2 regions of the Caballeronia sp. PC1 genome follow, and region 1 is predicted to be linked to the other one. Evidence: predicted binding sites of a transcription regulator. Region 1 holds the regulator's gene; the other holds the start of a gene.

Evidence for each region. The regulator LexA, encoded in region 1, represses DNA repair genes until DNA is damaged. The targets are predictions, from matches to a motif close to ACTGTATNNNNATACAGT.
Region 2: a site for LexA is predicted at 1,913-1,930, ahead of imuA (translesion DNA synthesis-associated protein ImuA). Genes of this name have one in related genera too.

The regions. Positions count from the first base shown of each region.
Region 1 is NZ_JAJUBH010000001.1:1,261,522-1,264,880, reverse strand. Features, by position in the region: gene LY284_RS06020 (universal stress protein) at 1-110, shown strand, start outside; gene LY284_RS06015 (DUF2939 domain-containing protein) at 129-737, opposite strand; gene LY284_RS06010 (hypothetical protein) at 818-1,144, opposite strand; gene lexA (transcriptional repressor LexA) at 1,341-2,018, opposite strand; gene LY284_RS06000 (sulfate ABC transporter substrate-binding protein) at 2,266-3,288, shown strand.
Region 2 is NZ_JAJUBH010000004.1:577,846-581,204, forward strand. Features, by position in the region: gene LY284_RS36040 (DNA polymerase Y family protein) at 1-1,253, opposite strand, end outside; gene imuA (translesion DNA synthesis-associated protein ImuA) at 1,177-1,890, opposite strand; gene LY284_RS36050 (hypothetical protein) at 2,023-2,289, shown strand; gene LY284_RS36055 (hypothetical protein) at 2,363-2,719, shown strand; gene LY284_RS36060 (SOS response-associated peptidase family protein) at 2,746-3,359, shown strand, end outside.

The sequences.
Region 1 (3,359 bases):
GCGTGAAGTGCAGCATTCTGGTCGCCGTGTGTCAGGCGGGCGAATCGGCCGAGGCGGAAGACGAAGCGGCGTACGCGGCGAAGCCGGTCAAGGCCGAAGCCGGCGCCTGAGTTCGCACGCGTGCCGGATCAACCGGCGAGATCGACCGCAACGAGCTTCCACGACACGAGCCCGTAGCGATGGAAGATCGCCGAGTAACGCGCATCGCCGGCGCCGTGCCGATAGGTGACGACGAACGTGTTGAAGTCCCTGTACCCGGCGGTGGTCTGCGGCGGCTCGGCAGGCGCCTGTTGCGCGGTCGCGACGCCGGAGGAAGGCGCGTTCGCCGCTGCGTTGTCGTGCGGCGCTGCGCTGTCGCCCGCGGGCGGCGGACGCTCGCCGGGATCGCCGCGCGGCGGAATGCCGTTCAGAATGGCAGCGACGCCGTCCGGCGTCGCGTACGAATCCACCAAAGGACCGACGAGCGCCGCGCCGATCATCGCACCGATGATTGCAAGCGGATTGCCGCTCTTCTGGATATCGATGCGGCGCGTGAGCAGCGCGGCGACCTGGTCCTTGAGGCTCGCGCGAAGCGCGGGAAAATCCACGTATTGATTGACGGTCTGCGCATCGCGCGCATCGGCTGCGCGCTTGACGCGATTCAATGCGATATACGGCGACGCATAAACGAAACCGAGCGCCGCGACGAGAACCAGAACGACGAGCGCGGTGAGAACAGATCGGGAAGTGCGTGACATGCGGCGGCGAAGCCTCTCTTGCAGAATGTGATCCGGGATTGACCACGCCGATGCGCGATAAATCCCGGAGCATCGTGCATTCACGCGAGAATGCCGCCCGCGAGCTCCGCGCTTTCCTCGGCGATGCAACGGTCGATCATGCGCGACACTTCATCGATCTTGCCGACCAGAATGACGCGCGATTGCCCGCGATAGACCCGCACCGGTGCGCGTTGAGCGGGCTCCGCGTGCACACCGCTGTTCAACGACACGCGCGCGAAAGCCGGCTGGCGGGACGGCAGCGCGGGCATGTCGTCGAAGAGATCCGGCGTGGTTTCGGCGCGCGGCATGCCGCACGCGATCAGCGTGCGCAGATGGCGCAGGCGGCCGAATTGACGGAAGGGCAGCAGACGGGCAAAACGTTCCATGATGACTCTCCAGACGATAGGACGCACCGCGGCGCACCGCGCGCGGTGGCCGTCATGCTTGTTGTAGTTGAGACGCCTGAGGGCGTTCGAAGCAGTGTGTGAAGAGAGTTTCCGCTGTCACCGAGACATTTTCTGTCTCTTTGTGACGAGCGAGGCGACATTTATTCTGCCGCCTGCCACTCCCTCCGCTGCCCCGTCAGAACTCGCCCGAACGGATCAAACCGACCGCGATGCCTTCCAGCGCGAAATCGCCGCTGCCGGAGCGCACGAAGATGTTTTCATAGTCCGGGTTCTCGGCAATCAATTCGACGCCGTCCGCCCGGCGCTTCCAGCGCTTCACGGTGACGTCATCGCCAAGACGGGCGACGACGATCTGTCCGTCTTTCGCTTCATTGCGCTTTTGCACCGCGAGCAGATCGCCGTCGAGAATGCCGGCGTCGCGCATCGAAAGGCCGCGAACCTTGAGCAGATAGTCCGGCTTGCTGGAAAAGAGCGCGGGATCGCACGCGTAGTGCTGCGAGATATGCTCCTGCGCGAGGATCGGGCTGCCCGCCGCGACGCGCCCGACCAGCGGCAGCGACAGTTGCATGATGCTCTGATGCGGCAGCGTGAACTGATGCGGCAGATCCTCCGCGCGATCGAGGCGCGACACGTCGCCGAGCAGCCGGATGCCGCGCGACGAGCCCGCCGCCAGCTCGATCACCCCCTTGCGCGCCAGCGCCCGAAGATGTTCCTCAGCCGAGTTCGCCGAACTGAAGCCGAGCTCCGCCGCGATCTCCGCGCGTGTCGGCGGGAAGCCGGTGCGGTCGATCGCGCGCTGGATCAGTTCGAAAACCTGCTGTTGCCGCGCGGTAAGTTTTGATGTTCTGGTCACAGGCTAGGCCCCTGATGCACTGTATGAATGGACAGATCACTGTATTTTTATACAGTATAGCCCACTTTTCAAGCTTTACTTTAAGTTCGACCGTGCGGCCGCGAAGCCGCGTCGCTTCGCGCTTCTTCCACCCAGGAATAAGGTTCTTAGCAGTTTTACGTATAAAAAAGTGAGAAACGATTATTTCTAATCATATAGACCCGTCGATAGACTGATTCCGTCAATTCGATAAGACGGAGAACGGGGAATGCAAAGCATCAACACGGGATTGCGAAGGCTGCTGGCAGCGGCGACGCTCGGCGCGGCGGGCCTGATCATGACTGCACCGGCGCATGCCGACACGTCGTTTCTGAACGTTTCCTACGATCCGACTCGCGAGCTGTATCAAGACTTCAATCAGGCGTTCGCGAAAAAATGGAAGGCCGATACGGGCGAGACGGTGACGTTCAAGCAGTCGCACGGCGGCTCGGGCGGTCAGGCGCGCGCGGTGCTCGACGGCCTGCAGGCCGATGTCGTGACGCTCGCGCTCGCCTACGACATCGACGCGCTCGCGGGCAAGGGCCTCGTCGGCGCGGACTGGCAGAAGCGTCTGCCGGACAATGCGTCGCCCTACACCTCGACGATCGTGTTTCTCGTGCGCAAGGGCAATCCGAAGCACATCAAGGACTGGGACGATCTGGCGAAGCCTGGCGTTTCCATCGTCACGCCGAATCCGAAGACTTCGGGCGGCGCGCGCTGGAACTATCTCGCGGCGTGGGCCTATGCGCAGCACAAGCCGGGCGGCAACGAGCAGACCGCGAAGGACTTCGTCACGAAGCTGTACAAGAACGCGGGCGTGCTCGATTCCGGCGCGCGCGGCGCGACGACGAGCTTCGTGCAGCGCGGGCAGGGCGACGTGCTGATCGCGTGGGAGAACGAGGCGTTCCTGTCGCTCAAGGAGTTCGGCACGGACAAGTTCGAGATCGTGGTGCCTTCGGTGAGCATTCTCGCGGAGCCGCCGGTCGCGGTCGTCGACAAGGTGGTCGACAAGCACGGCACGCGCAAGCTCGCGGAAGCGTATCTCAAGTACCTCTATAGCGACGAAGGCCAGCAGATCGCCGCGCGCAATTTCTATCGTCCGCGCTCGGACAAGGTGCCGGCCGAGCTCACGAAGCAGTTCCCGAAGCTCAAGCTCTACACCATCGACGACACGTTCGGCGGCTGGACCAAGGCGCAGAAGACGCACTTCGCGGACGGCGGCGTGTTCGATTCGATCTATCAACCGCAATAAGCGAACGAAGCGGCGACGCGGCGCATAAGACGCCGCGCCCGCGAGAAGACGCGTCCGACCCCGGCGCGCAA
Region 2 (3,359 bases), on a different contig from region 1:
ATCAACCGTACGGGCGTATCCAGCAACCACGTCGGCCGCGGAAGCTCGTCGGGAGGCGGGCATGCTTTGGTCGTGGCCTGCACCGGCAGCCATTGATTCGCCTGTTCGGGTCGATGATCCGATGTCGGCGCTGGCCGCAGCACATTCTCCGCACCCAAGCGAGCCACCAGCAGTTCGAGGAGGCGATTGTGGTCCTGCGCGGAACCTCCCGGATCGGGGAAAAGCGAGTCGCTGGGCGGCTCAGCGGGTTGTACTTTCGATGCCGTGAGTCGGAGCGCAATGACGGCCGCTTCGAGTTCGACGCGCCCGAGTCGCTCCTTGAGCAGGCGAACAAGATGTTCCTCGTGCCATGTGGGTTCCGCGAGTGCAATCTCGAAGACTGTCGGCTCGATGGCCTGGCGGCCGCGCTCGTGCTCGAGCGTGATGGTCGCCTGCGTGAGCGCGAGCTGCTGCGCGCTCAACCAGCCACACAGCTGCAAGATCAGTCGCCGCGCGGAGAAAAGAATGGCTTCGGCATGCTCGACGCGATCGGGCAGTTCGGTACGCGCGCTAAAGGACGGCGGCAACTCCAGCCATTCGTAGAGTTCGGGCGACAGGCCGTAGGCGCGGTCAAGCGAATCCAGTAAATCCACGCCACACCTCTTTTTGAGACCTGCACGCGGCAGGCGTCGAATATCGTTGAGCACTCGGCAACCGAGGCCGTTGAACCAGTCGCCGAAGGAGCGAGCTTCGGGGACAACCATAAAGGGCAGCTCGCCCAGATAGCGTTCGAGCGAACTCATCTTGAGCACGCGCCGGCGACCACGCTTGGCAAGCAGCCACGCGCCTTGACCCGTAGGGGCGACGCTCATGCGGGCGGTGACGCCGATGGCTTTGACTGTCTCTCGAATCTGTCGACAGACCTGCACGATGCCGCCGAAGAGTCGCAGACTTGCTGTCACGTCGACGACGACGGTTTCTTCCTCGCGCACGGCGACTTGAGGCGAGAAGCGCAGCAGCGCGAAAGCGACTTCGCGTTGCATATCGAGCTCGCGCTCGGGGCTGCGGTCATGCATCAGCGCGTCGGCCGCGAGTGTCGTGACGCCACCGCGCTTCATCCCCACCATCACCCCTGCGTCTCTGGCTGCCTGATCCAGCACGATCACCTTGTCACGCTCGAGCACCACGCAGCCGTGTTCAGTCGGAGATGACCATCTCGGACGGAAGACCTCCAGCGAAAGCCGGGGCAGGAAGATGGCGACGAACACGGCCATGAGGGCTGAGCAGAATCGGAGTCGGTTGGAGGTGGATGGACAGTGGGTCGGTTCGGGTTGGACCTCTTCGTTTGATGACATCGACGACGATTCCGCCGTCGGCGGGCCGCACCCCCAGCCGTAACGCCGCGGGCGACGAATCCTGGGCGGCGGCGAGCGGTCGAACCAGAATCAGTAATGTTTCGGTCGCTTGTGCCACCAGATGCAATCGCCGTAACGCTTCTGACCGAACGTGCTGTTGCCAGAAGAGCAGCGCGCCGCAACTTCGAGCGTTCAGCACGCGCTCGGCGCACCAGAGCGCATCCGCCGTCTTCGGCGCCCGCAGCAACATGAGTTTGTCCAGCGGCACGCCTAGGTAGGCGAACGCCAGACTGTTCGGCACGTGCGGCGCCTGCAGCAGTGCGATCGGCCGTTTGCTCGCTGCCACCAGCGCGGGCTTGAGCAGCCGCATTTCACCGATCCCCGGCTGCTGAACCAGCAACTCCACCAGTGCGCCGATCGGCCAGCCACCGCCAGGCAGCTCCGCCGACAGGGCTGCGTAGCCGGTGTCGATGATCTTGCCGTACGCACGCGCGAGTTGAGAGCCGAGCCACAACCCGGGGTGAAGCGACGCGATGTCTTGAGGCAGAGCGGCCATGGTAAAAGGGGCTGGCAAGAATACTGTATAAATATACAGTGGTATCTTAGCTCAAAAATCGAAGCAGTGCGTTGCGCACTTTTAACTGGCCGCAGACAAACCTGACCAATAAGCTTGCACCCGAGACATCCAATGCCCGAGTTCGCCGACTTCGTCGTCAAGCTGCGCGAGGCATTCGGCGACGCGACGATCGACGAAGCTGTCGCCCGTGGCAAAGCGGGCGAGCCGACATTCTTCGCCAAGGAGAATGGCCGGACAGTCGGGACGAAGTCGGTGGATGATTTCAACCGCTGGCAGGTCGACGACAGCGTGCGCAATCGCCATTACTGCGCGGGATGCGATGGTTCGTGCGTCGGAATGGGACTGCGCTGGAGCGACTGGCGGTCGATCTGCCGTTGAAAGTCCCGGAGCCCGTCCGCACCTGCAGGTAGTTGGCAATTAAGTGGTTAGTATGTTGGGAACAGGAAATAAGATGAGCAAACCCGATATTGACGAACTGACAGGCGCCCGAGCGGATTTACTCTGCTTTCTGGTGGCGACCGTTGCCGCTTCCTACGCGCTGACCCAAGAATGGCGCGTGGACCACGTCGTGGAGAGCTGCCGCATCTGGCTCAAGCGTAACCTAGTCACGATGCACTGGCTCGAGCGCATCCGCATCGGCCAACTGGCCTTCAAAATCGCTCGACGTGATCTGAAAGGGGCTGGCATCGCCGTGCGCCAGTCAGACGTGCAGGCGCTCTTCACCGGCGACATGGGGCTGAACCATGCGAGCACCGTGGTCCAAAAGATGATGAGACTGTGCCGCGAGGCAACGGGTACGGCAACCTAACCGAATCGACATCGAAGGGGGCGGCAGTGTGCTACTCGGCGCAAATTCAAGCTGACTATCGGCGATACGTGAAGATGTTTGGCGCGCAGATGGACATTCGTGAATTCGCGCGCCTGTTCTGGGAACGCGCCGAAGGCAGCAAGGCGAAGATTCCGAAGGGGATGGAAGACGCTTTCCGTGAACCGCAAAGCGACGATGAGCGTCAGATCAAGGAATTCATTGATCGGTTCAACATCGAACAGGTAACCGCGCTCGAGCAGGATCTCTTCAAGCAGCGCACCCGCCTGGCCGATGCCGAGCGGGCGTTGCAAACGAAAGCGACAAAGGCCGCGACCGAAAGTCGGCGCATTGCGACCGACAAGATCTATTCGAATCTGCGTCGGCTCGACGATTTGCGTCGCACGACGCCCAAGGACCGTGACTCACGGATTTTTCCAGGTCACTATGCGCCAGTGCTCGTCGTCGAGAACGGACAGTACGTTGTGAAGCCGATGCGGTATCAGTGCCGCATCGCGGGTAAGCCTGCGAACTACGACATGCGCTTCCCAGGCACATATAACAGCCGCCGCGATTCACTTGAAGGGTTCTGGCGACCACTGTTTGGACATTCACACGGCGTGATGATCGTGAATCGATTTTA